Regions from separate parts of the Bacillus sp. YC2 genome, predicted to be linked through region 4. Evidence: riboswitches for the same ligand, from Rfam matches in the RefSeq annotation. Region 4 holds a riboswitch; each other region holds the start of a gene.

Region 1 (8,142 bases), on a different contig from region 4:
ATCATGATATGTATGTGTTACTGGGTATGTTGTTGTCTCTCTGACATTTATAATTATATAACCTGCTTCCCCATTCGTCAACACTTTTTTATAAAAAATAAAAAAGGCGCTGCGCGCAAAGCGCAGCGCTCTGATTACCGCACACCGGCGGGGGCAATTTGTTTCAGCGCCTGTTCGAAGTCGCGCTCTAAGTCTTCGGCGTTTTCGACTCCGACGCTCAGGCGCAGCAGGCCGTCTGTGATGCCGCGTTTTTCTCTTTCTGTTTTCGGCATGGCGGCATGCGACATTGTCGCCGGGTATGAGAGGATGGATTCGACGGCGCCCAGGCTGACGGCGAATACCGGGAGCGATACGTTCTCCACCAGCTTTTTGACGGCTTCCTTGCTTTCCAGCTCAAAGGATAGAACGGCGCCTGATCCGCTTGCTTGGCGTTTATGTGTTTCAGCCCCCGGGTGGCTGGCCAGCCCTGGATAGTAAACGTTTTTGACAGCAGGGTGCCGGTGAAAATATGCAGCCAGCCGCTCAGCGGTCCGGCTCGCTTTTTCCAATCTGACCTGCAATGTTTTCAAGCCTCTCAGCACAAGCCAGCAGTCCTGTACGCCGAGCACCGCGCCAAACGAGTTTTGCAGCTTATAAAGCTGATTGCCGAGCTCTTCATCTTTTACAGCGGCGAGGCCTGACAATACGTCGCTGTGCCCGCTTAAAAATTTCGTTGCGCTGTGAAGCACGATATCTACGCCAAGATCAAGCGGGCGTTGTAAAGCCGGGGTCATGAACGTGTTATCCAGGTATGTCAGACAGCCGTGATCTTTGGCCAGTTTGACGACTGCCTCGATATCCGTGATGCCGAGCGTCGGGTTTGAAGGAGTTTCCATATAGATGGCTTTTGTATTCGGCCTGATGCCGCGGGCGACCGCTTCCGTGTCCGTCATATCGACAAAGGTGTGCTCGATCCCGAAACGGGACAATACCTCAGTCACCATGCGGAAGGTTCCGCCGTATACATCCTCTGTGACGAGAACGTGGTCGCCTTGGGACAAAAGTAAAAATGCCGTAGAAATCGCAGCCATTCCCGAGCTGAAAGCAAAACCTCTCGTTCCGCCTTCAAGATTCGCAATTGTCTCTTCAAGGGCCGTTCTGGTCGGTGTGCCGGAGCGGCTGTAATCATATGCCCCGAATTCTTCAAATGAAGACTGATGGAATGTAGAGGCGTGCTGGATCGGCACGCTGACGGCTCCCGTGGCCCCGTCTGTTTTAAATGAATTGTGCACGAGTTGGGTTTCAAGCGTCCAATTTTGATTACTCATATGACACAGCCCCCTCTTTCACTTGGCGTAGCGCCTGCTTCAAGTCCTGCTTTAAATCCTCTGCGTGTTCAATCCCGACTGAAAAGCGCAGCAGGCGATTGCAGACGCCGTTTGCGATACGGATGTCTTCCGGAATGTCCATGTGCGTCTGCGTCGCGGGGTATGTAATAAAGCTTTCCACCCCGCCGAGACTTTCTGCGAAACAGATCGTTTTCAGCGCCTTTAAAAACGGATTGACCCATTCCTCTTTTTGCAGCCTGAAAGACAGCATTCCGCCTTTTCCGGGATATAACACGTCGGCGATTTCTTCTTCCTGTTCTAAAAATACCGCAAGCTCACGGGCGTTTTCTTCATGACAGCGCATTCTGAGACCGAGTGTTTTCATCCCTCTCATTAAAAGCCACGAATCAAACGGCGGGAGGACGGCGCCGATGGCATTTTGATGATTAAACATGATCTCGCCAAGCTCCTCATCCTTAACGACAACAAGACCAGCAAGCAAGTCATTGTGCCCCCCTAAATATTTTGTGGCGCTGTGAATGACGATGTCGGCGCCAAGTTCGATCGGGCGCTGAAGAACGGGGGTATAAAAAGTATTATCTACGATCAGCAGCAAGCCCGCCTCTTTCGTAATCTGGGCGATTTTTTCGATATCTGTCTCCTGCATGAGCGGGTTTGTCGGCGTTTCAACAAATACCGCTTTCGTGTTGTCCGTCAGTTTTGAGCGTAAACAGTCTTCATCGCTGAAATCATCATAAATGAAGCTTACACCGTACTTCCTCCACTCATTTTCAAACAAACGGTATGTGCCTCCGTATAAATCTGAAGAAACGATCAGTTCATCCCCGCTTTTGAATAAAGCCATGATGGTTTGAATGGCTGCCATTCCCGAGCTGAAGGCAAAACCTCTCGCCCCGTTTTCTAAATTGGCAATGGCGTCTTCCACGAGCTGGCGTGTCGGGTTTTTTGTGCGTACATAATCAAAGCCGGTAGACTCTCCTATACCTCTGTGGCGGAAAGCGGTGGACAGATAAATCGGCGGACTGACAGTTCCCGTTGCTTCTTCACTTCTATTTCCAATTTGGGCTAATTTTGTTTCAACATGCTGCGTCATAAGTAAGCACCATCCTTTTTTCAAAATAAAAAAGCTCCTTCTTCATAAGAAGAAGGAGCTTTTCTCTTCCTCTTATCTTCCAAGCATGTGAATCGCTTGCTGGATTTAGCACCTTGGCACTTTGCCTTCTGACGGCAAAGCAAACCGGTTGCTGAGGTTTCAAAGGGCCAGTCCCTCCACCTCTCGTGATAAGAATATTGTTTTGTATTTTCTGATTGTTCTATATTAACTCACTGTTAAATGAATTTCAACAACTTTTTATTCATTCCAAACTCTCGCAAGAAGTACATCTGAAGAAAGAAATTTCTAATAATTCATGGTACAATAGGAAAAAAACACAATCAAGACTAGAGACGCCCTGGAGGAATGCAATGTGGCACCGAAAACCGGAGTAATCCATGAGAAAAAACTTTTTTCACATGAGCTTGAAGAGGAAATGACCGTTTTGGTCTACCTGCCGCATACTTACTCCCCACTGTACAAATACCATACGATCATCGCTCAAGACGGCCATGATTACTTCAGATTGGGGAGAATCGGCCGGCAGGCGGAAGAGCTCATGTCCAAAGGGGAGATTGACCGCTGCATCATTATCGGTGTTCCCTATAAAAATGTTCAGGAGCGAAGAAACACGTACCATCCTGAAGGCTCCAAGTTTGCCTCCTATAAACGGTTTATCGCAAATGAACTTGTCCCTTTTATCGACGAAGAGTACCCAACTTATCAAGTCGGCTTCGGCCGCACAATGATCGGGGATTCTCTCGGGGCAACCGTTTCGCTTTTGACGGCGATTGATTATCCGAACATGTTTGGAAACGTCATCATGCAGTCTCCGTATGTCGACAAGCATGTAATTGATGCCGTCAGAGAGTCGGAGGATATAAAGCAGATCTCCGTTTACCACCAAATCGGAGTAAAAGAAACAGACGTCCATACAACGGACGGCAAGATTGTTGATTTTACTGCGCCGAACGAAGAGCTCAAACGGCTGCTGGAAACGAAACAGTCTGAATACCATTATGAAACCTTTGACGGGGATCATAAATGGACTTACTGGCAGCCGCTCATCACACCGGCGCTGAAAAAAATGCTGTAATCACTTTTACATTCATTCAAGGAGGGAACTTTCATGAAATACGGTATCGTTTTATTTCCATCAAAAAACTTGCAGGATCTCGCAAATTCGTACCGGAAACGCTATGACCCGAGCTACGCGCTGATTCCGCCGCATCTGACGCTGAGAGAACCGTTTGAATCCGCTGAACAGGAAATTGAGCAAGTCGTATCACAGCTGAGACAGATTGCAAAGGAGTCACATCCGCTCGTTTTAAAAATCACCAAATACAGCTCGTTTTCTCCCGTCAATAATGTCATCTACATGAAAGCGGAGCCAACGGATGAATTAAAAGCGCTGAGTGAGAAATGCTACTCAGGGGCATTAACCGGCAAGCCGGAATACAGCTTTGTTCCGCATGTGACAGTCGGCCAGAAGCTTTCGTCAGATGAACATTCTGACGTATTGGGCCAGCTGAAAATGCTGGAGCTTTCCCACGAGGAAATCATTGACCGTTTCCATCTGCTCTATCAATTGGATAACGGCTCATGGACAGTATATGAAACATTTTTATTAGGCGGAGGAGAATAACTGTTTTGGAAGCCATCATCGCTCATACTGAAAAACAAATAAACGACGCTTTTTTCATCAGAAAAGAGGTCTTTGTTAAAGAACAGCAAGTACCGGAAGAAGAAGAAATCGATCATTTAGAAGACGAATCAGAACATATCGTCATTTACGATGGAAGCCAGCCCGTCGGAGCCGGCAGGTGGCGCTTGAAAGACAGCTATGCCAAATTAGAACGCATCTGCGTAATGAAGAGCCACCGCTCTCTCGGTGTCGGCGCAATCATTATGCAGGCGCTTGAAAAAGCCGCAGCCGCGCGCGGCGCTTCTGCTTTTATCTTAAATGCACAGACCCGGGCGGTGCCGTTTTACGAAAAACAAGGATACCGTGTCACGTCCGGGGAAGAATTTCTCGACGCTGGCATTCCTCATTTGGAAATGGCAAAAGATAATAAAAAATAAAAAACACTCCTGTCTCGGATGATGAGGCAGGAGTGTTTTTGTATACCTGGGAAAATTTTTGTTTCACGCTTGAAATTTGTGTCAAAAAAAGAGTATGTTTGGTATGTTCAGTAATACAAATCATACAAAATATACAATTCTTACTGGACATGAAATGGTAGCCCCAAAAGGAAAGCATATCTTTGGAACTGTCAAAGTTGGAACGAAAGGGCAAATTGTAATTCCAAAAGAAGCAAGAGAAGTTTTTCATATTCAGCCAGGAGACTCGCTGCTCATGTTAGGTGATGACCAGCAGGGTATTGCTCTTGTAAAACAAGAACTCTTTTTCGAATTCGCTAATGATATTTTAAATGCAAAAAACATAGATGAAGAAGGCGGGGAAGAGTAAATGCCCGCCATTCAGCTGAAGAAATTAACGAAAAATTATAAAGGTGTAACGGCTGTCGATCATCTTGAATTTTCAGTTAAGAATGGAGAATTTTTTGCTTTGTTAGGTGAAAATGGTGCCGGGAAAACAACACTAATCAGTATGCTCTGCGGACTCCTTTCGCCTGATGGCGGAGATGCATTCGTGCTCGGGCATAGTATTTTGACTGATCTGGACAAAGTGAAACCTAAAATGAATTTGTCGCCTCAGGAAACTGCTATAGCCCCGAATTTAACGGTGCGTGAAAACTTGGAGTTTATTGCAGGAATTTATGGGATGTCAAAAAAAGAAGCGAAAATAAAGGCATCTGACATGCTGGAATTGTTCCATTTAAAGGAGAAGGAAAAAGCAAAGACGAAAACATTATCTGGCGGAATGCAGCGCCGGTTAAGCATTGCGATGGGAATGATTACGAATCCGCAAATCTATTTCTTAGATGAGCCGACATTAGGGCTGGATGTTCGTTCGCGCCGTGAATTATGGAAGAATCTTGAGAAGCTGAAAGGAAACATGACGATTATTTTAACAACACACTATTTGGAAGAAGCCGAAGCACTGGCAGACCGTATTTGCATTTTAGAAAAAGGGTCATTAAAAGCGCTTGGCACGGCGGAGGAGCTGAAGCAGCAAACACATACAGCAACATTTGAAGAGGCCTTTTTAGCCATTTGTGATGGGGAGGCCGGAATTTATGCTTAATTTTGCGATACGCAATCGAAAGGAAATATTTCGTGATCCCCTGTCCATTATACTGGGAATCGCATTACCCGTTATTTTATTACTTGTTTTTACAACCATTGAGAAAAACGCGCCGCTTGATACCTTTAAAGTCAATCATTTGGCACCCGGACTGATTGTCTTTAGTTTTGCTTTTCTCACGATGTTCACTGCATTACTAATTGCAAAGGATAAACAGACTGCACTTCTGACCCGTTTGTTTGCTTCCCCATTGAAAATAACCGATTATGTTGTTGGTTATGCCCTGCCGATGATACCATTAGCCATTTTACAAATCGTCATTTGTTATTTAGCGGCGATGGCTGCAGGTTTATCCGTTGAATGGTTAAATCTATTGATAAGTATCGCTGTATTATTGCCGATAGCCATCATGTCCATATTCTTTGGGTTATGCTTAGGGGCAATCTTTACAGATAAACAGATTTCAGGGATCGGGACAATATATATCACGTTAGTGCAATTTTTAGGCGGAGCCTGGATGGATTTAAATCTTCTCGGTGAATCATTTAAAAAAATCGCCAATGCTTTACCCTTTGTTCACGCAATTGAATTAGCACAGGATGTTATCATTGGCGATTATTCTGCATTTACTGAACATTTTTGGTGGACAGTTGGATATGCAGTATTAACGTTGCTTATTGCTATCTTAGCTTTTCTTAAAATCTATAAAAGATAAAAAATGAGCCGGCACTTAACGTAATAAAGTGTCGGCTTTTCTTCATCATTTTTGATTTTCCAGCAAACTCAGCGTATGAGTTAATAAACGGTCATCCCCCGGATTCCCATGGCCTGGAACCACAATGTTTATATCGTTATATCTTTTTATTACGTTTTCTACCGCATGCGGCCAGTGATCCGGATAGAAGTCCGGGGTCGGTACGATTTCCTGTGTCTCTAATGCCTTTATTAAACATCCTCCAAATAAGAGTTTCTCTTGCGGCAGCCAGACGGTGATATTATCTTTTGTATGTCCTTTTCCAGGATAATACGTTTCTACATCAATACCGCCAAACCGCATCTTCGTTACCTTCTTTAAATCTCCGAGCGGCCGGTCAAATCCCCTTTGTTCTGCTAAGTCGGCCGTCAGCTTCGTGCTGTGTACCTTTACTCTATTTTTGTAAAGAGTGTTCAGTCCCCCTATACGATCGTCATGGGCGTGCGTCACAATCGCATCGGTGACCTGTTTGTCCGGAAATTGCTGTTTTAACCGCTGAAGCAATTGATCTGTAAGGCTGTCATCCCAAGGGGTGTCAATCATGACTAACCCTTTCGACGTTTCAAGGACTACACCGTTTGCCGGAACAGGACTTCCATCTACTATCCCGGTGCTTGTATGCATCCATACATGCGGCGCCAGCTGTGTGAGAGTTACATCTTTTACGGAGTTTTCTGCTGCGTGTGTCGGTCTCGCTCCGATTGTAAAGAAGCTTAACACGAGTAACCCAACCACTAAAAACCTGAATCTTTTCAACACGATCATTCCTTTCTTATTTGAACCTTTCTTCCATTATTTTAAATCTTAATATTTGAAAGAAAAAGAGCAATTTTTCATTGAACGATAAAACCCCGGCTCTTATCCGGGGCTTTAAGCGTATTGATTAATATATCGGCCTTTTCCCGCTCTTCCCATCACGTGACGAAGAGAGCGCTTACGTTTTTCCTCGTTTACTTTCTTTTCAGCGGCTGCCGCGTTTTCCCGGCGGCGTTCCACTTCTCTGTAGTCCCTGTCATTGACGAGAGCAGCCGCTTTTGTAATGCCTGCGTAGTCTGGTTTATATCCTGCTGTCCGGTTTGCGTACTGAGCATATTGCTGGTTTTGGATCGGTCCCGCATAAATCATATGTACCCCTCCCCTTTGCTCTTCATTTCCCTTAATCTTACTTTTTGAAACGCGGTTCTTTTGATATGATATTCTTTGTCTATCAAATGGATGAACACCTTTTAATGGGAGGACCCCTTTTTGAAATGCGCCCGACTGAACCATCGAACGATACATTTACATACATATTCTAGAGAACATTACCAATTCCTTTTTGAAGAAGCGCAAAAAGGCCATTTATTTTGCGCACATTGTGACAAACCTGTAATGATGCGGCTTACGATTTTAGAAGCGCCGGAATTTTACCATCGCCAAAAGGGTGATTTCACAGCCTGTGAAAAAGCCTGTGAGGAAATGGCCCCTCAGGCGGAGGCAGAAAAAGAAGATTATAAGGAAACCGGCATGTTCCGCCTGCCGAAAGGAAAAGCCATTTCAGCGGACAGAAAGCCGGTTCTCTCCGAATGGAAAAGACCGCAAAAAATAACGGCCGCCGCGCCATTTACTGTAAAAACGGAAATACCTGATACTTCTTTGTTTCCTGATATCGGCTTAAACCGGGAACAGCTGGAGGCTGTCACCGAAACTGGCGGGCCGCTGCTTGTGCTCGCAGGCGCCGGGAGCGGAAAAACAAGGGTTTTGACCGCCCGCGCTGCCC
Region 2 (8,142 bases), on a different contig from region 4:
AATTTGCCGGGTCTTCATTTAAAGAATCCGATCATTCCCGCTTCCGGCTGTTTCGGCTTCGGGAAAGAATATGCACGGTTTTACGATTTGTCATGCCTCGGTGCGATCATGATTAAAGCGACCACGAAAGAAGCGCGCTTCGGAAACCCGACGCCGAGAGTGGCGGAGACCGGCGCAGGAATGCTGAACGCCATCGGACTGCAAAACCCCGGCCTTCAGCATGTTCTTGAACATGAACTGCCTTGGCTGGAACAATTTGATACACCGATCATCGCAAATGTGGCCGGCTCTCAGGTTGAAGACTATAGGGAAGTGGCAGAGCATATCAGCAAAGCGCCGAATGTGCACGCGCTTGAGCTCAACATCTCATGCCCGAACGTCAAAACAGGCGGAATCGCTTTCGGCACAGATCCTCTGATGGCCGCAGAAGTGACAAAAGCGGTAAAAGATGTGTCTGAAGTGCCTGTGTATGTCAAGCTGTCGCCGAACGTCGCAAACATTACAGAAATTGCAAAGGCGATTGAAGCGGCCGGAGCTGACGGATTGACGATGATCAATACACTTGTCGGGATGAGGCTTGATTTGAAAACCGGCAAGCCGATTTTAGCAAATAAAACGGGCGGGCTGTCAGGTCCGGCAATAAAACCTGTCGCCATTCGGATGATTTATGAAGTCAGTCAGGCTGTAAACATTCCGATCATAGGGATGGGCGGCGTCCAGACGGCAGAAGATGCATTGGAATTTCTTCTGGCGGGGGCGAGTGCGGTTGCCGTCGGCACGGCTAACTTCGTCAACCCTTTTGCCTGCCCTGAGATCATTGAACAGCTCCCTCGTGTGCTGGGCCAATACGGCTTTCAATCGATAAGTGAATGCATCGGAAGGAGCTGGAAACATGAAAAACAACCTGCCCATCATCGCGCTTGATTTCGCATCGGCTGATGAGACGCTCGCTTTTTTAGATCTATTTCAAAAAGAGAGGCTGTTTGTCAAAGTGGGAATGGAGCTTTTTTATCAAGAAGGACCCGCCATCATACAGCAATTAAAGGAACGGAATTGTGAATTGTTTTTAGATTTAAAGCTCCACGACATTCCGACAACCGTAAATAAGGCGATGAAACGGCTTGCGAGCCTCGGAGTTGATCTTGTAAACGTGCATGCCGCAGGGGGCGCGCAAATGATGCGGGCCGCTCTCGAGGGACTGGAAGAAGGAGCCCCGGCAGGAAAAAAACGGCCGTCTTTGATTGCGGTCACACAGCTGACAAGCACCTCAGAGCAAATGGCGAAGGAAGAGCTGCTGCTTCAAAAACCGCTTTTAGAAACGGTTGTGCATTACAGCAAGATGGCGGATGAGAGCGGGCTTGACGGGGTGGTATGCTCGGTTCATGAGGCAAAAGCCATTTATGAAACGGTCCGCCCGTCATTTCTGACTGTCACGCCCGGCATTCGCATGTCACAAGATACAGCAGACGACCAGGTTCGTGTGGCGACACCCGCTTTCGCACGAGAAAACGGATCATCAGCCATTGTCGTGGGCCGGTCCATTACAAAAGCGAAAAACCCCGTCAAAGCGTATGAATCAATCAAACTGGAATGGGAGGGCGTTAGCCAATGAAACAAGCCATCGCAAAACATCTATTAAACATTAAAGCTGTATTTCTGCGCCCGAATGAGCCGTTTACTTGGGCGAGCGGCATATTATCCCCGATCTATTGCGATAACCGTCTGACACTGTCGTTTCCGGAAGTGAGAAATGATGTGGCAGACGGCCTCAGCAAGCTGTTAAAAGAGCATTTCCCGGAAGCTGAGATGGTCGCGGGAACAGCAACGGCCGGCATTCCGCACGCCGCGCTTCTGGCAGACCGTTTGGATGTGCCGATGTGCTATGTCAGAAGCAAGCCGAAAGCACACGGTAAGGGAAATCAAATCGAAGGCGCCCTCAAAAAAGGGCAAAAAACCGTCGTGATCGAAGACTTAATTTCCACGGGAGGCAGCGTGCTTGAGGCAGCGGCGGCTCTTCAAAGAGAAGGCGCGGACGTTCTCGGCGTCATCTCGATTTTCACATACGGCCTTCCGAAAGCAAGAGAAGCATTTGAGAAAGCAGGCCTGCCGTATTATTCATTAACGGACTATGACACGCTGACGGAAGTGGCGCTGGAAAACGGGACGATTCACTCAGATGACCTCGAAAAGCTGAAAGCGTGGAAAAAGAATCCCGAGTCAAAAGATTGGTTTAAAAAATAAATGAGAGAAAACAGGCCGCAGGGCCTGTTTTTATTATTCCTATCAAAAAACTCGGGTTGACTTCTGTTAGAATTGTGCTAAAATTTAGTACAAATCTAAAAAAACTTATCAAGAGCGGCTGAGGGACTGGACCGATGATGCCCGGCAACCTGCATATCATGCAAGGTGCCGCATCCAGAAAAATGCATAGCATTTTGAAGATAAGGGCTATACCGGGTCACTGTCTTTCATTCCGCTGGATTGAAAGTTTTTTATATGATGAGAATAACAGATTAAGGAAAAGACAACCGGCAGAAAGCAACAGCTGTTTGATTGTCTCCGAGAGGAGGAAAGAAAAAATGTTAACGTATGACACATGGGAAGAGCCGGCGATTACATTTCCGGAAGACGATTCTTATAAGGGTGCGCTGTCAGTCCTGAAATGGGCGTACGGACACTACGGAGATCAGCTCGTTTATGCGTGCAGCTTCGGAATTGAGGGGATCGTTCTGATCGATTTAATTTATAAAGTGAAGAAAGACGCGGAAATCGTTTTTCTTGACACGGGTCTTCATTTTAAGGAAACGTACGAGACGATTGAAAAAGTCAAAGAGCGGTATCCCGGCCTTAACATCATTTTGAAAAAACCAAACCTTTCTCTTGAAGAACAGGCTGAGGCTCACGGGGATAAACTGTGGGAAAGTGACCCTAACCAGTGCTGCTTTATCAGAAAGATTCTGCCGTTAAGAGAAGCGCTGTCGGGGCATCCTGCATGGCTTTCCGGCCTGCGCCGCGATCAAGGTCCGAGCCGGGCAAATACGAATTTCCTGAATAAAGACGATAAGTTTCAATCAATCAAAGTATGCCCGCTGATTCATTGGACATGGAAAGACATCTGGAGATATACATCCAAGCATGAACTGGATTATAACCCCCTTCATGACCAAGGCTATCCGAGCATTGGCTGTGAACCGTGCACCTCTCCTGCATTTACCGCAGAAGATTTGCGCAGCGGCAGATGGAACGGCATGGCTAAAACGGAATGCGGCTTGCATGAATAAGGGAGCTGCGCGATGGAAATAGCCGCAATTTTATTCAGCCTGTTTTTTGCCATGAATATCGGAGCAAGCGGCGCAGCGGCTTCGATGGGAGTCGCTTACGGGTCTGGCGCCGTAAAAAAGAAAACCTTCGCGCTGTTGATATGTGCAGCCGGCGTTCTGTCCGGTGCGATCATCGGCGGGGGAGAAGTGGTCAAGACGATAAGCTCCGGAATCATTCCGGAACAGACGATTACGCTCTCTATTGTCTGCATCATTATCGGAGCGGCGGCACTGTCATTATTTACGGCAAATGTGCTCGGCATTCCGTTATCGACAAGCGAAGTGACCGTCGGTGCGATTGTCGGAGTAGGCGTAGCCTACAAAGTTTTATTTTTACAGCATCTTTTTGTGATCGTTATATTTTGGGTGCTGGTTCCGTTTGTCGCCTTCTGCTTCACGTATCTCATTTCGAAGCTGTTCAGTTCTCTGAATATTCGCGTCATTTCAACCCGAAAACAGCGAATATTGGGAATTGTGCTCCTTATCGCAGGATTTTCGGAAGCTTTTTCAGCCGGAATGAACAACGTGGCAAACGCCGTAGGCCCATTAGTTGCGGCCGGAGTGCTCAACGTGTCTAACGGCACGTTGTACGGAGGCGTCTTTGTTGCCCTCGGGGCCTTGCTCTTAGGACGAAAGGTGCTTGAAACAAACGGCAAAAAAATTACGAGATTTTCAGCCGGAGAAGGCATTCTGCTTTCCGGAACCGGAGCAGGTCTTGTCATTATCAGCTCCGTATTCGGATTGCCGGTTCCTTTGGCGCAAGTGACTTCATCGTCAATTATCGGTATCGGAATGGCTAAAAACGGGCCTAACGTTTTTCATAAACGAGTCGTGAAAACGATGCTGAAAGTTTGGATCGTTTCGCCGTTTTTATCACTGTCTATTTCTTACCTGCTTGTCTCCTTATTATTAAAAGGAGATTACTATTCCATCTTTATGATGGCAAGCGTGCTTTTAGCCGCCGGCGGAGCAGTCAGCCTGATGAAAGCCATCCGCAAAGAAAAGCGCTCTGTCCATGAACAAGGCGGGGGCATTTAACTATTAATCTGAGTTTATTTATCTGTTAACTGGGAGGAACAAATTGTTATGAGTTTAGCACCGCACGGAGGAACATTAATTAATCGGGTAAACGAGCAATACGACGTTACATCTATTCAAAAGGAAATCGAATTGGACCTGATTTCGTTTGCTGATTTAGAGCTGATCGGGATTGGGGGATACAGCCCGATTGAAGGATTTTTCACAGAAAAAGATTACGTGTCAGTCGTTGAAAACATGCGTTTGGCATCCGGAACTGTCTGGTCTCTTCCGATCACGCTTCCGGTTGATTCAGAAAAAGCAGCTGAGCTTGCAATCGGCGACACCGTCAAATTAACCTACGGCGGAGAAACATACGGCGTGGTAGAGATCGAAGATATGTACACGCCAGACAAACAAAAAGAAGCCATTCATGTGTATAAAACCGACGATGCCGCGCATCCGGGCGTGAAAAAATTGTTCAGCCGCGGTGATACGTACGTCGGGGGACCGATCACATTAATCAAAAAAGCGTCAAAACAGTTTCCGGAGTTTACCTTTGAACCTGCTGAAACAAGACGCAGCTTTGAAGAAAAAGGCTGGAAAACCATTGTCGGCTTCCAAACGAGAAATCCCGTTCACCGCGCTCACGAATATATTCAAAAAACAGCGCTTGAAACGGTTGACGGTTTGTTTTTGAACCCGCTTGTCGGTGAAACAAAATCAGACGATATTCCGGCAGACGTCAGAATGGAAAGCTATCAGGTGCTGCTCGATCATTATTATCCGAAAGACCGCGTTTTCCTTGGCGTATTTTTAGCGGCCATGCGGTATGCTGGCCCGAGAGAAGCCATTTTCCACGCGCTTGTCCGGAAAAACTACGGCTGCACACATTTTATCGTCGGCCGCGACCATGCCGGAGTAGGTGATTACTACGGCACATACGAAGCGCAAGAGCTGTTCAACCAGTTTACAGCAGATGAACTCGGCATTACGCCGATGAAATTCGAGCACAGTTTCTTCTGCCAAAAATGCGGCAACATGGCGACTGCCAAAACATGCCCGCACGAAAGAGAGCACCACGTCATTCTTTCAGGAACGAAAGTCAGAGAAATGCTGCGAAGCGGCGTGATGCCGCCTGCGGAGTTCAGCCGTCCTGAAGTTGTCGAGGTATTAATTAAAGGGCTGAAAACGAAAGAAGAAGCAGGCGTTTCTTAAGGAGGAAAAAAGAGTGACGAATCGTGATATTGTGTGGCATGATGCCTCAATAACGAAAGAAGAATATCAGGAGAAAAACAATCATAAAAGCTCCATTCTCTGGCTCACAGGCTTAAGCGGCTCCGGAAAATCCACGATTGCAAATGCCGCAGCGCGCGAGCTGTTTGAACAGGGCTATCAAGTGATCGTATTGGACGGAGATAATATCCGCCACGGATTAAATAAGGATTTAGGGTTTTCTGATGATGACCGCAAGGAAAATATTCGCAGAATCGGTGAAGTGGCGAAGCTTTTCGTTCAGCAGGGCACCATCGTCATTACCGCCTTTATTTCTCCGTTCCGTGAAGACAGAGAGCAGGTTCGCCAGCTGGTGAGTGAAGGTGAATTTAATGAAGTCTACATCAAATGCGACCTCGACATTTGTGAACAGCGGGACCCGAAAGGTTTATATAAAAAAGCAAGAAACGGCGAAATCCCTTTCTTTACAGGAATTGATTCTCCGTACGAGGAGCCGAAAGCGCCTGAGCTCGTACTTGATTCCGGCAAATATGAACGCGAAGAATGCACAAGCCAGCTCATTGAATTTGTGAAAAACAACTTAGCATAATAAGTCCAAAAAGGCCGCGCATTCAGCCGGATGTCCGTCAGAAGAACGGGATATGATAAAATGGCTGGTGTGCGGCCTCGCGGCTGTTCTGGAAGACTTCAAAACGGATCGGGGAGAATACCATGGGGAAAGTATTTATCGTTGGGGCCGGTCCGGGAGATCCGGACTTATTAACGGTAAAGGCAATGAAGGCCATTCAGCAAGCTGACGTTATTTTATATGACAGATTAGTAAACAAAGAGATTTTACAATACGCCAAAGAAGAAGCGGACTTGATTTACTGCGGTAAGCTCCCTGATTTCCACATTATGAAACAGGAAACCATTAACCGTTTCCTTGTGAAATACGCGAAAAAGGGAAAAACCGTCGTAAGGCTCAAAGGGGGCGACCCGTTCGTGTTCGGCCGCGGCGGAGAAGAAGCAGAAACTCTCGCGCAAAACGCCATTCCGTTTGAGATCGTACCGGGCATTACATCGGGCATTGCGGCGGCCGCTTACGCCGGCATTCCCGTCACGCACCGGGATGCGGGCTCAAATGTCGCGTTCGTTACCGGGCATTATAAAAAAGAGGACGATTTTGAAGAAAAATGGAGGGCGCTGGCGACCGGCATTGATACGCTTGTCATCTACATGGGCATCAAAAATATCCGGCATATTGAAAAAATGCTGCTGGAAAACGGCAGGGACGGCGAAACGCCTGCTGCCTTTATTCACTGGGGCACGACTGACAAGCAAAAGTCAGTTTTCTGCACAGTGGCCACACTTTCGGAAACGGTGATAAAAGAAGAGATCAAAAATCCGAGCTTAATTGTCATCGGTGATGTCGTCAATTATCACTGTAAGCTGGACTGGTTTGAATCTGAACTGAAAAAACATGATTTGAGCGAGGCGTTGTAAATGAAGCAGGCGATATTATACGTCGGACACGGGAGCCGGCTGAAAAAAGCTCAGACAGAATCGGCAGCGTTTTTAGAAGGATGCAAGATGCACACAAAAGCCCCTATTCAAGAAATCTGTTTTTTAGAGCTGCAGGAACCGTCTATTGAAACGGGATTTGAAGCATGTGTCAATCAAGGCGCCACTCACATTGCGGTGGTGCCTCTCTTGCTGTTGACTGCCGCTCACGCAAAACACGACATTCCGATTGAGATCGCTCACGCAGCAGCCCGCCATCCTGATGTACAGGTGACGTATGGCGTTCCGATCGGGGTGGACGACGAGGTCGTAAAAGCGGTTTACCATCGTCTCTTAGAAACAGGCGGAGCGATTGAACAGGCGAAAGTTGTGCTGATCGGAAGAGGAAGTACAGATCCCGCTGTCAAAAAGGATATCAGCGAGATTGCCGGAAGGCTCAGCCGGATCGCCCCCGTTAAAGAAGTAATTCCTTGTTTTTTAACTGCCTGTGAACCGCACTACAAAGAAGTGTTTGCCAGGCTTGCGGAGGATGACGGCGCTCCTGTTTTTATCGTGCCTTATCTGCTGTTTACCGGGCTTTTAATGACAGAGATCGAGCGGGAGGTTCAAAAGCTTCAAACCGTGAATCAAAACGTTTATCTTGCTTCATATCTGGGCTTTCACGAGCATATCAGGCAGGCGTTTTTGAACCGTGTGGCAGAAGCCGCTGAAAATCCCGACGGTCAGTTTGATTTCAAGGGGGAATTATATGCTGCCCCTTCACATTAACCTCAGCGGAAAGAAAGTGGTCATTGCAGGCGGAGGCAATGTTGCTTTAAGGCGGCTGAAAACAGTGCTTCCGGAACGAGCGGAGATTACTGTGATCAGCCCTGAAGCTCTCCCTGAAATTAAACAATTGGCGGAGGAGGGCCGCATCCGCTGGATTGCCCGCAAAATTGAAATGGAGGATCTTACGCCTGCCTTTTTCATCATCGCAGCAACAAATGACCGAACCGTGAATTTGCAGATTGCCGCAAACGCTTCTGATTCCCAGCTGGTCAACTGTGTAAGCGAGGCTGAAAACGGC
Region 3 (7,060 bases), on a different contig from region 4:
TTTTTGAAAATCAACCTTTTTAGATATTTTCAAAATAATAAATTTATATTATAAATAAAGAAAATAAAGGGTATGAAATATATGTAAATAGTAAATGGTCATTTAAGGAATTTGGAAGCCGTGCTCTTGCTGCGAAGGCCGCTTTAGAAAAACTTCTCTGTAATTGTGCAAACGAATCAGAGCTGATAAAATACAGCCGAGGGCACAGCTCTCAAAAGACAAAGACAAAAGGAGTCATCTCTATGATCATCCAGTTCATTCGTTACAGATAATGAGAGGTATAGATGAATAGAATAAACCCGCCCGCATCTCATTTTTCAGGAAATGTGCGAGGTTTATTTATCTATGCCTTTTTCATTGATCTAAAAACGAATGAATGAGGTGTTTTTTTGTCTGATAAAAAAATAAAACGCGCTGCATTGATGAAAGCCTGGCAATCAGTATTCAGATGTCCTCTTTGCCATGCGCCGATGTCAGTTTCCCTATACAAAAGCTTTATTTGCGAACGCGGGCATACATTTGATATCTCCAAACAAGGTTATGTGAATTTCCTGACGAAGCCTGTCAAAAGCCAGTATCGAAGGGCACTGTTTGAAGCGAGACGGGAGCTTTTTGAAACACAGAAATTCTTTGATCCGCTTCGCAGAGAGATTACCGGGATCATCAGCTGCCTGCAATCTCCGCAAAAACCGATGACTGTTCTGGATGCCGGATGCGGAGAGGGGTCACATGTATCCGCTGTATGCAGAGCGCTCCGAGCCGAGAATTCCGTGAGGGGTATAGGCATTGATATCTCAAAAGAAGGAGTGCTGTCCGCTTCCAAAGCGTTCGGGGAGGATACGGTTTTTGCAGTGGCTGATGTGGCAGATACGCCGTTTGGCGACAGCAGTTTTGACGTGATTATGTCGATTTTATCACCTTCTAATTATAAGGAATACAGCAGGCTTCTGAAACACGGCGGGGCAGTGATCAAGGTTGTTCCGCGGCGTGATTACTTAAAAGAAGTGAGAGAGTTCTTTTTCGGCGGAAGCGAAAAACGGAAGTATACCAACGATTCTTCGGTCAGCCGTTTCCAAGCAGTCTTCCGAACCTCAGAGCGAAGGAGGCTGCGTTATACGAAGACCTTATCTCAATCAGACCTTACCCTGCTGGTTCAGATGACGCCTTTAACGTGGAAACATTCAGAAGAGAAAATTCAACGTTTTATCTCAAGGGAAACTGCTGAGATTACAGTAGATGTCGATATGCTGATTGGCATTGATCCTCTATAAAATGAAAGAAGACACGCTCGGGACATCAAGCGTGTCTTCTTTATTATTTGCTTATTTCCAAACCTCGCCGGCAATTTCGACGACATGGCGCAGTTTTGCCCATTGCTGTTCTTCTGTGATCAGGTTTCCTTCCTCAGTGGAAGCGAATCCGCATTGCGGGCTGAGGCAGAGCTGGTCCAGGCTGGCGTATTTTGAAGCTTCTTCAATTCGGCGTTTAATGCTGTCCTTGCTTTCCAGTTCGCCGAACTTAGATGTGACCAGACCGAGCACAAGCTGAAGATCAGGGCGTTTGACATAACGGAGCGGTTCAAAGCCGCCTGAACGCGAGTCATCATACTCCAAGAACAGCCCGTCCAGATCTAACCCGTCAAAAATCGTTTCTGCCGCCGCGTCGTAGCCGCCTTCCGCTGTCCAAGTCGATTGGAAGTTGCCGCGGCAAATATGCATCGTAACGGTCAAGTCGTCAGGGCGGTCTGCGATGGCATCATTAATGGATGCAGCAAACAGCTGGCGCAGCTCATCCGGCGTCGTACCGAAAGCTTCAATTTGACGCAGTCCCGCTTCTGATAAGAAAACGGCCCATGCTGTGTCATCAAGCTGAAGGTAGCGGCATCCGGCGTCATAAAAAGCTTGAATGGCTTTTTTATAAGCCTTTGACACATCGTGCTGAAATTGTTTGTAATCATTCTGATATGCCGCTTTTTCTAATTTGCCTCGGAAAAACAGCATATTCGGGCTTGGAATGGTCATTTTCGGTACGGCATCGCCGGCAATGCTGTGAAGAAATTTATAGTCGTCAAGCATCGGATGAGCAGAAAAATCAATATCTCCGGTCACTTTAATGCCGCGCGCTTTTGTCTGTACATTATGGAACTGAATACCGCTTTCCGGCGTAAATGCTTCAACTCCGTCTAAATTTTCCAAAAAGTCGAAATGCCACCATGCCCGGCGGAATTCGCCGTCAGTCACCACTTTGAGGCCGGTTTCCTTTTGCTTTTCCACAATGCGGATGATTTCGTCATTTTCAATCTGGCGGAGCTGTTCGGCCGAGATCTCACCCGCCGCTTTTTGCAAGCGCGCTTTTTTCACAGCCGCCGGACGCAAAAGGCTTCCGACCTGATCTGCCCGAAACGGCGGTTTTTTTCTTAGAAGAGTGTTCAATGGCTGTTTTGTGTTTTGCTGTGACATTCACGATTCCTTCTTTCCTGTTTGAATATAAAAAAAGCTCTTCCCTTGGATAGGGAAGAGCTTGCGTCCGCAATCTCAACCTTATCTTCAGGATTTAGCACCATTCTGCTGAACAGCGGTTGCCGGGTATCATAGGGCCAGTCCCTCCACCTCTCTTGATAAGGAAACATCATATTCAGAATAAACTGTATTACTATTAATCTTAGTATGTTTTTTTATATTGTCAATATATTTCGATAAGTATTTTTAATTTTCATCCTCAAATAGAACCATATCAATAACGATCGCAATCGCAAGACAAAGGAGAATGTCTTCTTCATTCTTAATCTGCAAATGGTAAGAATCGCCCCAGCTCAGCCATTTTTTATTGACGGTCATGCGGTCCGCCATGCCGTCTGTGATTTGGAAATCCTGCCCCCATAAATCACCGGTGATCTCCCAGCCGAGATGAGAAATTTCAAATTTCGGTTTGAAAAACGTTAATTTCTTTCTCACTTCACATACGGGCTTGCCGCTGACAGAAATCTCATAACGCGGAACAAAAGACATCAGTTTCTGATCGATGCTGGCGAGTGTGCGGCCGTCCAAATCCGTCAGCTTCAGTTCGTCACCAAACGAAAAAAAGCTTCCCTCCACCCTGTAGACCTCTTTTCCGTCATCATTAAATACTTGAAAATGATCCTTAAATGAAAACATCCGCTCTTTAATATAAAAATGATACATAAAAAACTCCTTTTTTTATTTTCTACGAAAAAAGGAGGCAAAAGGTTTCATTTCTATCGGGATAATAGTCATTTTTGGAAGTGAAATAAAAAAAGGCTGCCGATTATCTGCGGCAGCTGTCGTATTATGAAAGCGGCATCCGGCGTTTTTGACGGATCGCGTTTAAATCAATGATGTTGGTCGTGTCGGCAGCTGTCACCAGCGGGCTTGTCTTTGGCGCTTTACGGCGGTTGTCCTTACTGAAAGAAAAAACCAAATAACCTGTTAAAGCAGCGAATATAAGTAACATCATTTTACATACCTCCCAAAAAAAGTTTTGGTATTATTCATTGTACGGAAAAACAAACGAAAAGTATTCAAAAAATTGAAACTTTTTTGGAAAACAGCGACAATTTCCGTAAAAAAGACCATAAGATGTGATGTTTTCTCTGGCTTGTGGTTCTATAGGTTCTATCGGCTGTTAAATCAACATAGTTTATATAACTTTATTGCTATTTTTTGCATGTGTCAAATTAACTAATTACGTCATTTCCGCTTGCCTGTGTTTATTCAGTACCCTAAAAGTTCATTTGATATGCAAAATAACTGCACTTATATGATAGCGCTTTCTTTATTTTTTAGGTGAAATATCAAAAAAGAAATGCGACACCTTAAAAAAATCGTTTAAACATTTTTCGAAGCTTCTTGAAAGGGTTTGATTTTGTTTCAAGTTTGCGCGAGGTGATCAAGCTTTTTTTCAAGGCTTTCGCCACGGTGCCTCTGGCCATATTCTTCACTCCTTCTTTCCGTTTGATACCTTATTTACGGAAATAAAAGGGGAAAAGTTTCATTTTGGTGATGAAAAAACCAAAGCACAGGCGCTTTGGTTTTTAGATTAGGCTCGTTTTTCAAACAGCTTTGCGATTTCGATGATGACGTTTACGGCTTTTTCCATATGGTCGACAGAAATGTATTCATATTTTCCGTGGAAATTTTGGCCGCCCGTGAAGATATTCGGAGTCGGCAGACCCATATATGAGAGCTGTGAGCCGTCAGTTCCGCCGCGGATCGGTTCGATAATCGGTTCGATGTCCAGGTTTTTCATGGCTTCGTACGCCACGTCAACAATTTCTCTGACAGGCTCAATTTTTTCTCTCATATTGTAGTATTGATCATGCAGCTCAAGGCTGACACTGTTTTCTCCGTATTTGGCCGCGAGTGAATCCGCAATCGCCTGCATGTTTTCTTTTCTTGCTATAAAACGGTCTCTGTCAAAATCTCTGATGATATATGACAATTTGGCTTCAGATACGTCTCCGTTCATTGATATTAAATGATAGAACCCTTCGTATCCTTCTGTATATTCCGGTGCTTCCTCTTTCGGCAGCGAGTGATGGAATTCCATCGCGATTTTGGAAGCGTTGACCATTTTGTTTTTTGCCGTTCCGGGGTGAACGCTTTTTCCGTAACACGTAAGTTTAGCGGCGGCAGCGTTAAAGCTCTCATATTGAAGTTCGCCGAGAGGGCCTCCGTCTATCGTGTAGGCAAAAGCGGCGTTAAAGCGGGCCACATCAAATTTATGAGGGCCTCTGCCGATTTCTTCATCAGGCGTAAAAGCGACTCTGATGTTTCCGTGTTTGATGTCGGGATGTTTGATCAAATAGGCCATTGCCGTCATGATTTCCGCAATGCCTGCTTTATTATCGGCGCCGAGCAGCGTCGTACCGTCCGTTGTAATCAATGTCTGGCCTTTATAGCCGGAAAGCTCCGGAAATTGTTCCGGTGAGAGAATGACATTGAGCTTCTCATTCAAGACAATGTCACGTCCATCATAGCTTTCAATAATTTGAGGATTCACATTCTTTCCGGTAAAGTCGGTCGCGGTGTCTACATGGGCAAGAAAACCGATTGTCGGCACGTCTTTGTCTGTGTTTGCCGGCAGAGTTGCCATCACATAACCGTTCTCGTCAATTGTGACCTCTTCCATGCCGATTGACTTTAATTCGTTCACGAGCATGTTCGCCAATGTCAGCTGGCCGGGGGTTGAAGGACAGCTTTCATTGCTTTCATCAGATTGTGTATCGACTTTTACATAAGACGTAAAGCGTTCAATGATCTCATTCTTCATACCGTCATCTCCTTTGTCTTATCTTACCATGTCCGGGGAAAGAATTTCTATTTCACAATCCCGTTTCGTCTCGCAAACACAACCGCCTGAGTCCAATCTTGCGCCCGGCACTTTTGGGTGATGCGGTGGACGTGGGTTTTTACGGTGCTTTCACTGACAAAAAGCGTTCCGCAATTTCTTCATTTTTCAGACCGTACGTCATTTGCTGTTTTGTAAATGTGCGGCGCAAGGGGCTGCCTTTGTTTGTTCTGAAAGGCTTGTGTAATGAGTTTAGCGGCAGTGGCTGTCCGGAAAATGGCTTCTCCTTTTGCAGCAGCACGAACGGCGTCAATTAATTCCTCAGGATGTGTATCCTTCAGTATCGAAAGTGGTTAGAATGATGATTTTCGGATCGAGAAGGGCGGTCATAATTTCTTTAGTTGCTTCTATGCCTGAGAAAATCGGCATCTGGACGTCCAGTAAGGTGACATCGGGTTTCGTTTGCATTGCGATGCCGCCGCTTCCCGTCCGTCACCGGCCTCATCGGCGACGATTATATCTTTTTGCGTGCCTGATGATGTACCGGAAGCCTTCCCGGACGAGCGGCTGGTCGTCAGTCAGGCAAAATGAAATAATTGCTCATACTCATAAGATCAATTCCTTAAGAAATCAATTCGTCCATCGGCAGGTTGATTTTTTTACACAGATGAAAACAAAATATGAAGGAACCATGAATAAACTATTAAACTTCTTGAAAATGGATGATGAAGGCAGAAAAAACCTATATAATATGGTCAATTCATTCAAATAGGGAGGCTTTAATCATGGCAATTTTAGTGACAGGCGGAGCGGGTTATATCGGAAGCCATACATGTGTTGAGCTGTTAAATAGCGGCTATGATATCGTGGTATTGGATAATCTGTCAAACAGCTCAGCGGAAGCTGTAGAGCGGGTGAAAGACATTACCGGAAAAGGGCTGGCGTTTTATGAAGCGGACCTCCTTGACCGGGAAGCGGTACATCGGGTGTTTGCTGAGCATGACATTGAGGCCGTCATTCACTTTGCGGGATTAAAAGCGGTCGGTGAATCTGTTGCGGTTCCGCTCAAGTACTACCATAACAATCTGACGGGAACGTTTATTTTATGTGAAGCCATGCAAACGTACGGTGTGAAAAAAATCGTCTTCAGCTCATCGGCGACGGTGTACGGCGTCCCGGAAACCACGCCGATTACCGAAGACTTCCCATTAAGCGCAACAAATCCTTACGGGCAAACGAAGCTGATGCTTGAACAGATTTTGCGCGATCTGCATACGGCAGACCCTGAATGGAGCATTGCGCTGCTGCGTTACTTTAATCCGTTTGGCGCGCATCCGAGCGGCCGGATCGGCGAAGACCCGAATGGCATCCCGAATAATTTAATGCCGTATGTCGCCCAAGTAGCAGTCGGCAAGCTCGAACAATTACAGGTGTACGGCAATGATTATCCGACCAAAGACGGGACGGGCGTGCGTGACTATATCCATGTCGTTGACCTTGCTGAAGGCCACGTCAAAGCGCTGGAAAAAATACTGAACACAACAGGCGCTGACGCCTATAACCTCGGAACCGGAACCGGCTACAGCGTTCTTGAGATGGTCAAAGCTTTTGAAAAGGTATCAGGAAAAGAAGTTCCGTACCGTTTTGCCGACAGACGCCCAGGCGACATCGCCGAATGCTTCGCCGACCCGGCAAAAGCAAAGGCTGAATTAGGCTGGGAAGCAAAACGCGGGCTGGAAGAGATGTGCGCCGA
Region 4 (8,142 bases):
CGGACCCCGGTTATCCTGATTACTGGTCAGGCGTTGCCCTGGCGAAAGCAAAAATGGAAATGATGCCGCTGACGAAAGAAAGGGATTTCCTCCCGGATTACAACGCGATTCCTGCGGAAGTGCGAAAAAAAGCGAAGCTCCTGTATCTCAATTATCCGAATAATCCGACCGGGGCTGTGGCGACACCGGAGTTTTTTGAGGAAACGGTCAGCTTCGCAAAGGAAAACGGCATTTGCGCCGTTCATGATTTCGCTTACGGGGCCGTCGGCTTTGACGGGCACAAACCGCTGAGTTTCCTGCAGACAGACGGAGCAAAAGAAACCGGAATTGAAATTTACACGCTGTCAAAAACCTACAATATGGCGGGCTGGCGGGTTGGATTTGCCATTGGGAACAGATCAGTCATCGAAGCGATCAACCTGTACCAAGACCACATGTTTGTCAGTTTGTTCCCTGCGGTCCAGCAGGCTGCGGCAGCGGCTCTTTTAGCGGATCAGACGTGTGTCGCCGAGCAAAATGACAGGTATGAATCAAGGCGCAATGCGTGGATCACGGCCTGCCGCGATATCGGCTGGGAAGTGACGGCCCCGGCCGGCTCCTTTTTCGCGTGGCTGCCTGTGCCCGCCGGCTATACGTCACAGGAATTTTCAGACTTGCTTCTGGAAAAGGCCAATGTCGCGGTCGCAGCGGGAAACGGCTTTGGAAAATGGGGCGAGGGCTACATCAGAGTCGGTCTGTTGACAAGTGAAGAAAGACTTAAAGAGGCGGCGGACCGGATCGGAAAACTAAATCTTTTCGCCCGAAAAAGCATTGACATTACAAGATAACAATGGGATAATTCAAAATAATTTATAAAATCATTATTCTTATCAAGAGCAGGCAGAGGGACGAGCCCGATGAAGCCCGGCAACCGACTGATAAAGCACGGTGCTAATTCTTGCAGCAGGAGCTGAGAGATAAGATTCGGACATAACACGAAACCTTGAAACCTCTTTCTGCTCAAACAGGAGAGGTTTTTTATTGTTTTGCGAAAGAAAGAGAGGAGTTCACGCATGAGCGAAGTATTGGCAACATACCTTTTGACGGACCCGGGAGACAGTGAGAAACGGGCTGAACAAATTGCGACAGGGCTGACGGTAGGCTCCTGGACGGATTTGCCCCAGCTGAAGCAGGATCAGCTCAGACGGCATAAGGGCCGGGTGGTAAAGGTTGAGAAGAAAGAAGCAACCGCTGAAAACGAAAAACAGGCGGTCATTACCATTGCCTATCCTGAGGTTAATTTTTCAAACGATATTCCGGCAGTGCTGACAACAGTGTTCGGGAAGCTGTCGCTTGACGGAAAAATGAAACTGATTGATCTTGAATTTTCCGAGGCGTTTAAACGCTCCCTGCCCGGGCCGAAATTCGGCATATACGGCATCCGCAAAATGATCGGCGAGTTTGAAAGACCGCTTTTAATGAGCATTTTTAAAGGCGTAATCGGACGGGATCTCACTGACATTAAAGATCAGCTCAGACAGCAGGCGCTGGGCGGCGTCGATATCATTAAAGATGACGAAATTTTCTTTGAAAATGATTTGGCCCCGTTTGAAACCCGTATTACAGAAGGGAAGCGTGTCCTGAAGGAAACCTGTGAAGAGACCGGGCATAAAACGCTGTATGCGGTAAACCTTACGGGACGGACGGCTGACCTGCGGGACAAAGCAAGACGCGCTGCCGAGCTTGGAGCCGACGCCCTTTTACTGAATGTGTTTGCCTATGGCTTAGACGTTATGCAAAGCCTTGCGGAAGATGCGGACATCCCGCTTCCGATCATGGCGCACCCGGCGGTCAGCGGCGCGTTCACATCATCTCCCGTCTACGGTTTATCGCATGCACTTTTGCTTGGTAAGCTGAACCGGTGCTGCGGAGCCGATTTCAGTTTATTTCCGTCACCTTACGGGTCGGTGGCTCTTCCGAAAAAGACAGCGCTCGCCATTCACGACGAATGTGTGAAGGAAGATGTCTTCAAGCCTTCATTTGCAGTACCGTCAGCAGGCATTCATCCGGGCATGGCGCCTTTATTGATGCGTGATTTCGGAATTGATCATATCATTAACGCCGGCGGCGGGATTCACGGGCATCCGAGAGGCGCCGAGGGCGGAGGAAAAGCGTTCCGCGCTATTATCGATGCGGTGCTTCAAGCGCAGCCGATAGAAGAAAAAGCCGCAGCGTGCAAAGACCTTCAGCTCGCATTAGACAAATGGGGGAGGGCGGAAGCCGTATGACCCAAACACCGCTGATTATTTGTGATTTCGACGGAACGGTTACAATGAACGACAACATTATCAGCATCATGAAAGAATTTGCACCGCCTGAATGGCTCGCTTTAAAGGATGGCGTCCTGTCTAAAAGCATATCCATCCAAGAGGGCGTCGGCCGGATGTTCGGGCTTCTGCCGAGCAGCTTAAAAGAAGAGCTGACAGATTTTGTTCTGCAGGATGCGAACATACGGGACGGTTTTGTGGAGTTTGTGTCGTTCGTCCGGTCAAACGGCCTTCCGTTTTACGTCGTAAGCGGCGGGATGGACTTTTTTGTGCACCCGCTTTTGGATGGAATCGTGGAAAAGGAGCGTATTTTCTGCAATCACGCGTCTTTTGAAAATGCCCATATTCATATTGAATGGCCTCATGCCTGTGACGAGGGCTGTACAAACCAATGCGGCTGCTGCAAACCGTCAGTCATCCGAAAGCTTTCAGAAGACCAAAAGGAGTTTCTCATCATGATCGGTGATTCCGTTACGGATGTCGAGGCTGCCAAGTTATCTGATATGTGTTTTGCAAGAGATTACTTGCTGGATGAATGCAAGGAGCTCGGGCTGCGTCATCTTCCTTTTCATGATTTTTACGAAGTGAAAAGCGGCATTGAAAATATGGGGGAGGTGCAGGCATGGCTGCAAAACAAGAGCGCTGGCGCGAACTTGCCGAAGTAAAGCGTGAGCTGGCTGAAAGAGACTGGTTCCCGGCGACAAGCGGCAATCTTTCCATTAAAGTCTCTGATGAGCCGTTAACCTTTCTCGTCACGGCAAGCGGCAAGGATAAACGGAAAGAAACAGACGAAGATTTTCTCTTAGTCGATCAGGACGGGAAACCCGCTGAAACCGGCCATTCCTTAAAGCCGTCTGCGGAAACGCTTCTGCATACCTATTTGTATCAGAAGACAAATGCGGGCTGCTGTCTGCATATTCATACGATAAATAATAATGTGATATCAGAGCTGTACGGCGATGAAAAACAAATTACCTTTCAGGGACAGGAAATCATTAAAGCGCTCGGCTTATGGGAGGAAAACGCGGCGGTGGCCATTCCGATTATTGACAATCCCGCGCATATTCCGTCATTGGCTGAAAGCTTCGCAGCACACGCGGCGAGCGACTCCGGCGCCGTGCTGATCCGCAACCACGGCATTACGGCATGGGGGAAAAATGCGTTTGAGGCAAAAAGGGTGCTGGAAGCCTATGAATTTTTATTCAGCTATCATATCAAGCTCCTGTCACTCCGGCCGCAGCTTGTCAAATAAAGAGGAGGAATCAAAAATGGCAACGATCAGAATTCATGATGAAAAAAATACATTAATAGAAAACCAAGAGGAAGTAGCACGCTTTTTAGACGACCAGGAGGTTATTTATGAGCAGTGGAACATTGATAAACTTCCGCCTGAGCTTTCAGAAAAATATGATTTGACAGAAGACGAAAAAGAGCAGATTCTTGCTGCTTTTGACAAGGAGATTCAGGACATTTCCGCACGGCGCGGTTATAAATCCCAAGACGTCATATCTTTATCAGATACGACTCCGAACCTTGATGAATTATTGAAAAACTTTCAAAGAGAACACCATCATACCGATGATGAAGTCCGCTTTATCGTCAGCGGCCACGGCATCTTCGTCATTCAAGGCAAAGACGGCACTTTTTTTGATGTCCGTTTGAATCCGGGAGATTTAATTTCGGTACCGGAAAACATCCGCCACTACTTTACGCTTCAAGAAGACCGTAAAGTCGTCGCAGTCAGGATTTTCGTTACGTCAGAAGGATGGGTTCCGATTTACGAAAATGAAAGAGTGCAAAACTAACGAAAACACAAGCCTCTCATGCAGAAAAACGCATGGGGGGTTTTTCTTGTTGACAGTATTTTAATATAAAGTCATCATCCTCCGTTTTGTGCTAAACTTCTATTTTCCGCCGCCGGAACATGCGAAATGCCGTTTACATGATCATGCAACTGGGTATTATTCTCTTAATCCTGCTAAAGATTCCAATATGAAATGAAAAATCAAGTTATTTAGTAAAAAAATGTTTACAAATAAAGTATAATCTGTAATAATGCTCAATAACCCAATCAAACTTGTTTCCTATTCTTTTAGCGGTGAGGGGTGAAGTGAATGGGTAGTTATTCTGAACAAGAAAAATTGCTGGTATCTATTGATGAAAAAAGAAAAATGATGATAGATGCCGCTAACAGGCAGGGGTTTACAGGATATGATACGATCAGACACAGTCAGGAGCTGGACTGTCTGATGAACGCGTATCAGCAGATGATAAACCGGGAACACATACATCATCAAGGAATACAGGGCCTTGTGAAGAAAATAGGCTTGTTCTCCCGCGGTGATGTAATGCCGGCGTATGAGGCAAACAAATGAATGATGATAAAACAGATAACGAAGAGCAAAAGCGCTTCCTGAACAAGCGCGGCATCCTGAAGATGAACGCGTTTTTATTAGCGGGAAGACCCCGTTGATTCCGCTCACGAAGCGCCTCGTATTTATCTGCAGGCCATGATGCCGACCTCCGCATGCATCCTCTTACACATATGCTCCTTTAGATAAAAAAACACCCGATTCAGGGTGTTTTTTTAACGTGAAGCGGCAGGAAGGGTAATGGTGACCACAGTGCCTTCTTCCAGCTCGCTTTGAATATCAATTGAACCTCCGTACATCAAAACGATACGTTTACACACGACAAGGCCGAGGCCGGTGCCTTTTTCCTTGGACGTTACAAATGGCAGAAAAATGTGCTGCAGCATATCTTCAGAAATGCCCATTCCGTTGTCGACGACCTTAATCACGGCTTTATGATCGCGGGCATCTAAATAGATTGCCAGTTTGCCGCCTTCCTGCATTGATTCCAGCGCGTTTTTTGCCACATTCAAGATCACCTGTTTAATATGGTCTTTCGTACAGTTGACCATCAGCGGCCGTTCGACCTGAATCTTCACGTCGACTTCCACATTATAGAGATTTCCTTCAGAATAAATGATCGGCATAATTTCATCGAGAATATCCTGAAGCGAGTTAACCTCCCACTTTTCCGCGGTCGGCTTGCCGAGCACCAAAAATTCACTCACAATCTGATTAATTCGTTTTATCTCCTGCTCAATTATAGAGAAATACAGCTGATCTTCCTCAGTTTTATACTTTTTTTGCAAAAGCTGAATGAAGCCGCTGATTCCGGTAAGCGGATTGCGGATTTCATGAGCGGTGCTTGCGGCAAGCGTTCCGATCAGCTCGAGCTTTTGCGCCTCATTTTGAGCGCGCTCCAGCTGGGTCTGGCGCTTCAGCAAATAATATTGAACGAGAATGAACAAAATATTAAGCAGCACGGCAATGCTGGACATGGGGAGCAGCACGCTTTTGGTCAACTCGTTCAACTCAACCGGTTTCGGATACACATTGATATTCCAGTTGATATCATCCAAATAACCGCTGACCGGTTTTTCGTCTTCTGATTGGTCAGCATGTCCGCTGGCGAATATCACTTTTTTCTGGTTCACTACCTTCACATAAACATCAGGGCTCAGCATATTAATCATATTTCTCAAATAATCGACTTGGATGGCTGCGACTAAATAGTCCGTGACCTTCCGGTTTGCGTCTAAAACCGGGACACAGATCGTAAAAATGCGCTGGCCTGTAATTCTGCTGGAGTAGTCGTTTGTGATGACCGTTTTTTTCGTCTCTTTTGCTTTTGTAAAATACGGCCTGTCCGCCAGATTCACTTTTGATTTCAGATCGGTTGTGCTCGCTATGACATCGCCTTTTGAGTTCAGCATGTAAAGCCCGTTGAATCTCGGTTCATCTTCAAAAGCCTGATCGAGGATTTCATTTATTTTTTCTTCACTGACCGGCTTATCGACAGCGATCGCAAGTGTTGTCATCCGGGCTTTTGTTTCCCCAATTAAATAATTGAGCTTATTGCGGTGAAGATTCAGCATCATACTGGCTTCCTGTATATGTTTATCGGCTATTTTCTGCTTTTCTTTTTCATAAATGAAAAAGCTGATAATAAGTGCCGGGATAATCACCAATATCAGATAAAGCTTGATCTTTCCCAGAGCACCTTTAAAAGTATTCAATCTGCATCGCTCCAACATAACACTTGAATAGAGGTATTATATCATTGATTATACTGCTTTAATAAGAAAAAATAACCAAAATGATAGAAAAACAAGTTATTTTATGAAGCCTTGCAAAAAGAAGAGAAATTTTGGAAACATTTTTGTTGACATTTTTCAGTTTGTTTATTAATGTTTCTCTGTAACGGTTTCTTTTGTAAAAGGATGATTGATTTATGACAGATAAGACAGAAAACTCATTGAAATTATTTATTGTACTTTCACGTGCGTATCGCTCTATTAACGATCATATGAATAAACATATTCATAAGCACGGCCTGAATCCGACGGAATTTGCGGTGCTTGAGCTGCTATACCACAAAGGCGACCAGCCTCTGCAGCAAATCGGCGACAAAATTTTATTAGCGAGCGGAAGTATTACATACGTCGTTGACAAGCTGGAGAAAAAAGACCTCTTGATCCGAAAAGCCTCGCCGACCGACAGAAGGGTGACCTTTGCACAAATTTCAGAAAAGGGTATCCGTCTTTTGGATGATATTTTTCCGGATCATGCGGCGGAGATAAACGAAATGATCAGTGTGCTGAGTGATGAAGAGATAGAAATGTGTACGGAGATGCTGAAAAGAGTAGGATTAAACGCAAAACATTTTCATCAGAAGTGAAAAAGGAAGCCGTTTGAAGGGCTTCCTTTTTTTATTATTGATTTTTGTCGGTGCCGGCATTTCTCGGCTGTATCAATACCTCAACGCGTCTGTTTTTACTGCGTCCTTCTGCGGTTTTGTTAGACGCAATCGGTTTATATTCGCCAAAGCCTTTGGCGCTGAACACTTTTGCATCCAATTTCGGATTCTCAGTGAGCAAAGCCATAAAGTTGACGGCTCTCATGACGCTTAAATGCCAGTTTGATTGATATTCTGAGTTTTTAATCGGAACATTGTCCGTATGTCCGCTGATGATAATGTTGCGCGGCGGGTTCAGCACCAATAAATTCGAGATTTCCTTCGCAAGCGGGACATCTTCCCGGCGGATATCGGCTCTTCCCGAATCAAAAAAGATGCTGTCTTTAATGGTGATTAACAAGCCTTCGTTTGTCAGTTTCGTTTCAAGCTGATGCTCAAGCTTTTTATTTTTAATGAATTGATTGACCTGTTTCTGCACGCCTTCAAGCTCTTCGCGATCCGCTGCTTCATTTGCTTTCTTTTTTTTCTCTTTCTCTTTTTCCTTGTCTTTTTTTATCGTATCAATGCCGTCTTTTTCATTCTCAGGGGGCGTGACGCTTGAATAGTCCAGGACACCTGTGCCTCCGGTAAATACGGCGTTGAATGATTTAGAAAGCATTTGGAATTTCGCCGCATCGACAGAGCTCATGGCGAACAATACAATGAACAGAGCAAGGAGAAGGGTGAGAAGGTCCGCGTACGGGATCAGCCAAGACTCATCCACATGCTCGTCATCATGCTTCTTCTTCTTTTTTCTCGCCATTGTTTGACTCTCCTTCTTGTTCGCTGACTTTTGCACGTTCGTTTGCAGGAAGGTACATCAGAAGTTTTTGTTCAATTACTTTCGGCGCTTGTCCCTCAAGCACGGAAAGGACGCCTTCAATCATGATCTCCCGCAGTTTGATTTCCTGTTTTGATTTGCGTTTCAGCTTGTTGGCGAAGGGGTGCCATAATACATACCCTGTAAAGATCCCGAGAAGGGTGGCGACAAACGCCGCACTGATAGCATGCCCGAGCGCCTCCGTATTGT

Evidence for each region. Region 4 has a riboswitch for S-adenosylmethionine ahead of mtnW (2,3-diketo-5-methylthiopentyl-1-phosphate enolase). Riboswitches for the same ligand answer to the same signal wherever they lie in the genome.
Region 1: it holds a riboswitch for S-adenosylmethionine, as region 4 does, so the genes downstream of both, KY305_RS06680 (methionine biosynthesis PLP-dependent protein) here and mtnW (2,3-diketo-5-methylthiopentyl-1-phosphate enolase) in region 4, are expected to answer to the same signal.
Region 2: it holds a riboswitch for S-adenosylmethionine, as region 4 does, so the genes downstream of both, KY305_RS05745 (phosphoadenylyl-sulfate reductase) here and mtnW (2,3-diketo-5-methylthiopentyl-1-phosphate enolase) in region 4, are expected to answer to the same signal.
Region 3: it holds a riboswitch for S-adenosylmethionine, as region 4 does, so the genes downstream of both, KY305_RS03935 (5-methyltetrahydropteroyltriglutamate--homocysteine S-methyltransferase) here and mtnW (2,3-diketo-5-methylthiopentyl-1-phosphate enolase) in region 4, are expected to answer to the same signal.

The regions. Positions count from the first base shown of each region.
Region 1 covers NZ_JAHXDO010000003.1:2,358-10,499, forward strand. The annotation lists tRNA gene KY305_RS06670 (tRNA-Val) at 1-3, opposite strand, end outside; gene metC (cystathionine beta-lyase) at 135-1,307, opposite strand; gene KY305_RS06680 (methionine biosynthesis PLP-dependent protein) at 1,300-2,421, opposite strand; SAM riboswitch class I at 2,491-2,616, opposite strand; gene KY305_RS06685 (esterase family protein) at 2,795-3,517, shown strand; gene KY305_RS06690 (YjcG family protein) at 3,551-4,066, shown strand; gene KY305_RS06695 (GNAT family N-acetyltransferase) at 4,072-4,503, shown strand; gene KY305_RS06700 (AbrB/MazE/SpoVT family DNA-binding domain-containing protein) at 4,658-4,891, shown strand; gene KY305_RS06705 (ABC transporter ATP-binding protein) at 4,892-5,629, shown strand; gene KY305_RS06710 (ABC transporter permease) at 5,622-6,344, shown strand; gene bla (subclass B1 metallo-beta-lactamase) at 6,390-7,148, opposite strand; gene KY305_RS06720 (hypothetical protein) at 7,254-7,508, opposite strand; gene KY305_RS06725 (ATP-dependent helicase) at 7,629-8,142, shown strand, end outside.
Region 2 covers NZ_JAHXDO010000002.1:147,039-155,180, reverse strand. The annotation lists gene KY305_RS05760 (dihydroorotate dehydrogenase) at 1-924, shown strand, start outside; gene pyrF (orotidine-5'-phosphate decarboxylase) at 893-1,612, shown strand; gene pyrE (orotate phosphoribosyltransferase) at 1,609-2,241, shown strand; SAM riboswitch class I at 2,344-2,448, shown strand; gene KY305_RS05745 (phosphoadenylyl-sulfate reductase) at 2,580-3,281, shown strand; gene KY305_RS05740 (sulfate permease) at 3,294-4,358, shown strand; gene sat (sulfate adenylyltransferase) at 4,407-5,555, shown strand; gene cysC (adenylyl-sulfate kinase) at 5,569-6,162, shown strand; gene cobA (uroporphyrinogen-III C-methyltransferase) at 6,285-7,058, shown strand; gene KY305_RS05720 (sirohydrochlorin chelatase) at 7,059-7,844, shown strand; gene KY305_RS05715 (precorrin-2 dehydrogenase/sirohydrochlorin ferrochelatase family protein) at 7,825-8,142, shown strand, end outside.
Region 3 covers NZ_JAHXDO010000001.1:772,685-779,744, reverse strand. The annotation lists gene KY305_RS03940 (putative RNA methyltransferase) at 423-1,271, shown strand; gene KY305_RS03935 (5-methyltetrahydropteroyltriglutamate--homocysteine S-methyltransferase) at 1,323-2,459, opposite strand; SAM riboswitch class I at 2,538-2,624, opposite strand; gene KY305_RS03930 (LURP-one-related/scramblase family protein) at 2,706-3,182, opposite strand; gene KY305_RS03925 (hypothetical protein) at 3,307-3,474, opposite strand; gene pepT (peptidase T) at 4,057-5,289, opposite strand; partial or broken gene KY305_RS03915 (response regulator) at 5,337-5,904, opposite strand; gene galE (UDP-glucose 4-epimerase GalE) at 6,093-7,060, shown strand, end outside.
Region 4 covers NZ_JAHXDO010000008.1:143,647-151,788, forward strand. The annotation lists gene KY305_RS14250 (pyridoxal phosphate-dependent aminotransferase) at 1-827, shown strand, start outside; SAM riboswitch class I at 864-963, shown strand; gene mtnW (2,3-diketo-5-methylthiopentyl-1-phosphate enolase) at 1,053-2,267, shown strand; gene mtnX (2-hydroxy-3-keto-5-methylthiopentenyl-1-phosphate phosphatase) at 2,264-2,971, shown strand; gene KY305_RS14265 (methylthioribulose 1-phosphate dehydratase) at 2,929-3,558, shown strand; gene KY305_RS14270 (1,2-dihydroxy-3-keto-5-methylthiopentene dioxygenase) at 3,575-4,111, shown strand; gene spo0E (aspartyl-phosphate phosphatase Spo0E) at 4,421-4,681, shown strand; gene KY305_RS14280 (sporulation kinase KinD) at 4,894-6,411, opposite strand; gene mhqR (MarR family transcriptional regulator MhqR) at 6,609-7,055, shown strand; gene motB (flagellar motor protein MotB) at 7,090-7,875, opposite strand; gene motA (flagellar motor stator protein MotA) at 7,847-8,142, opposite strand, start outside.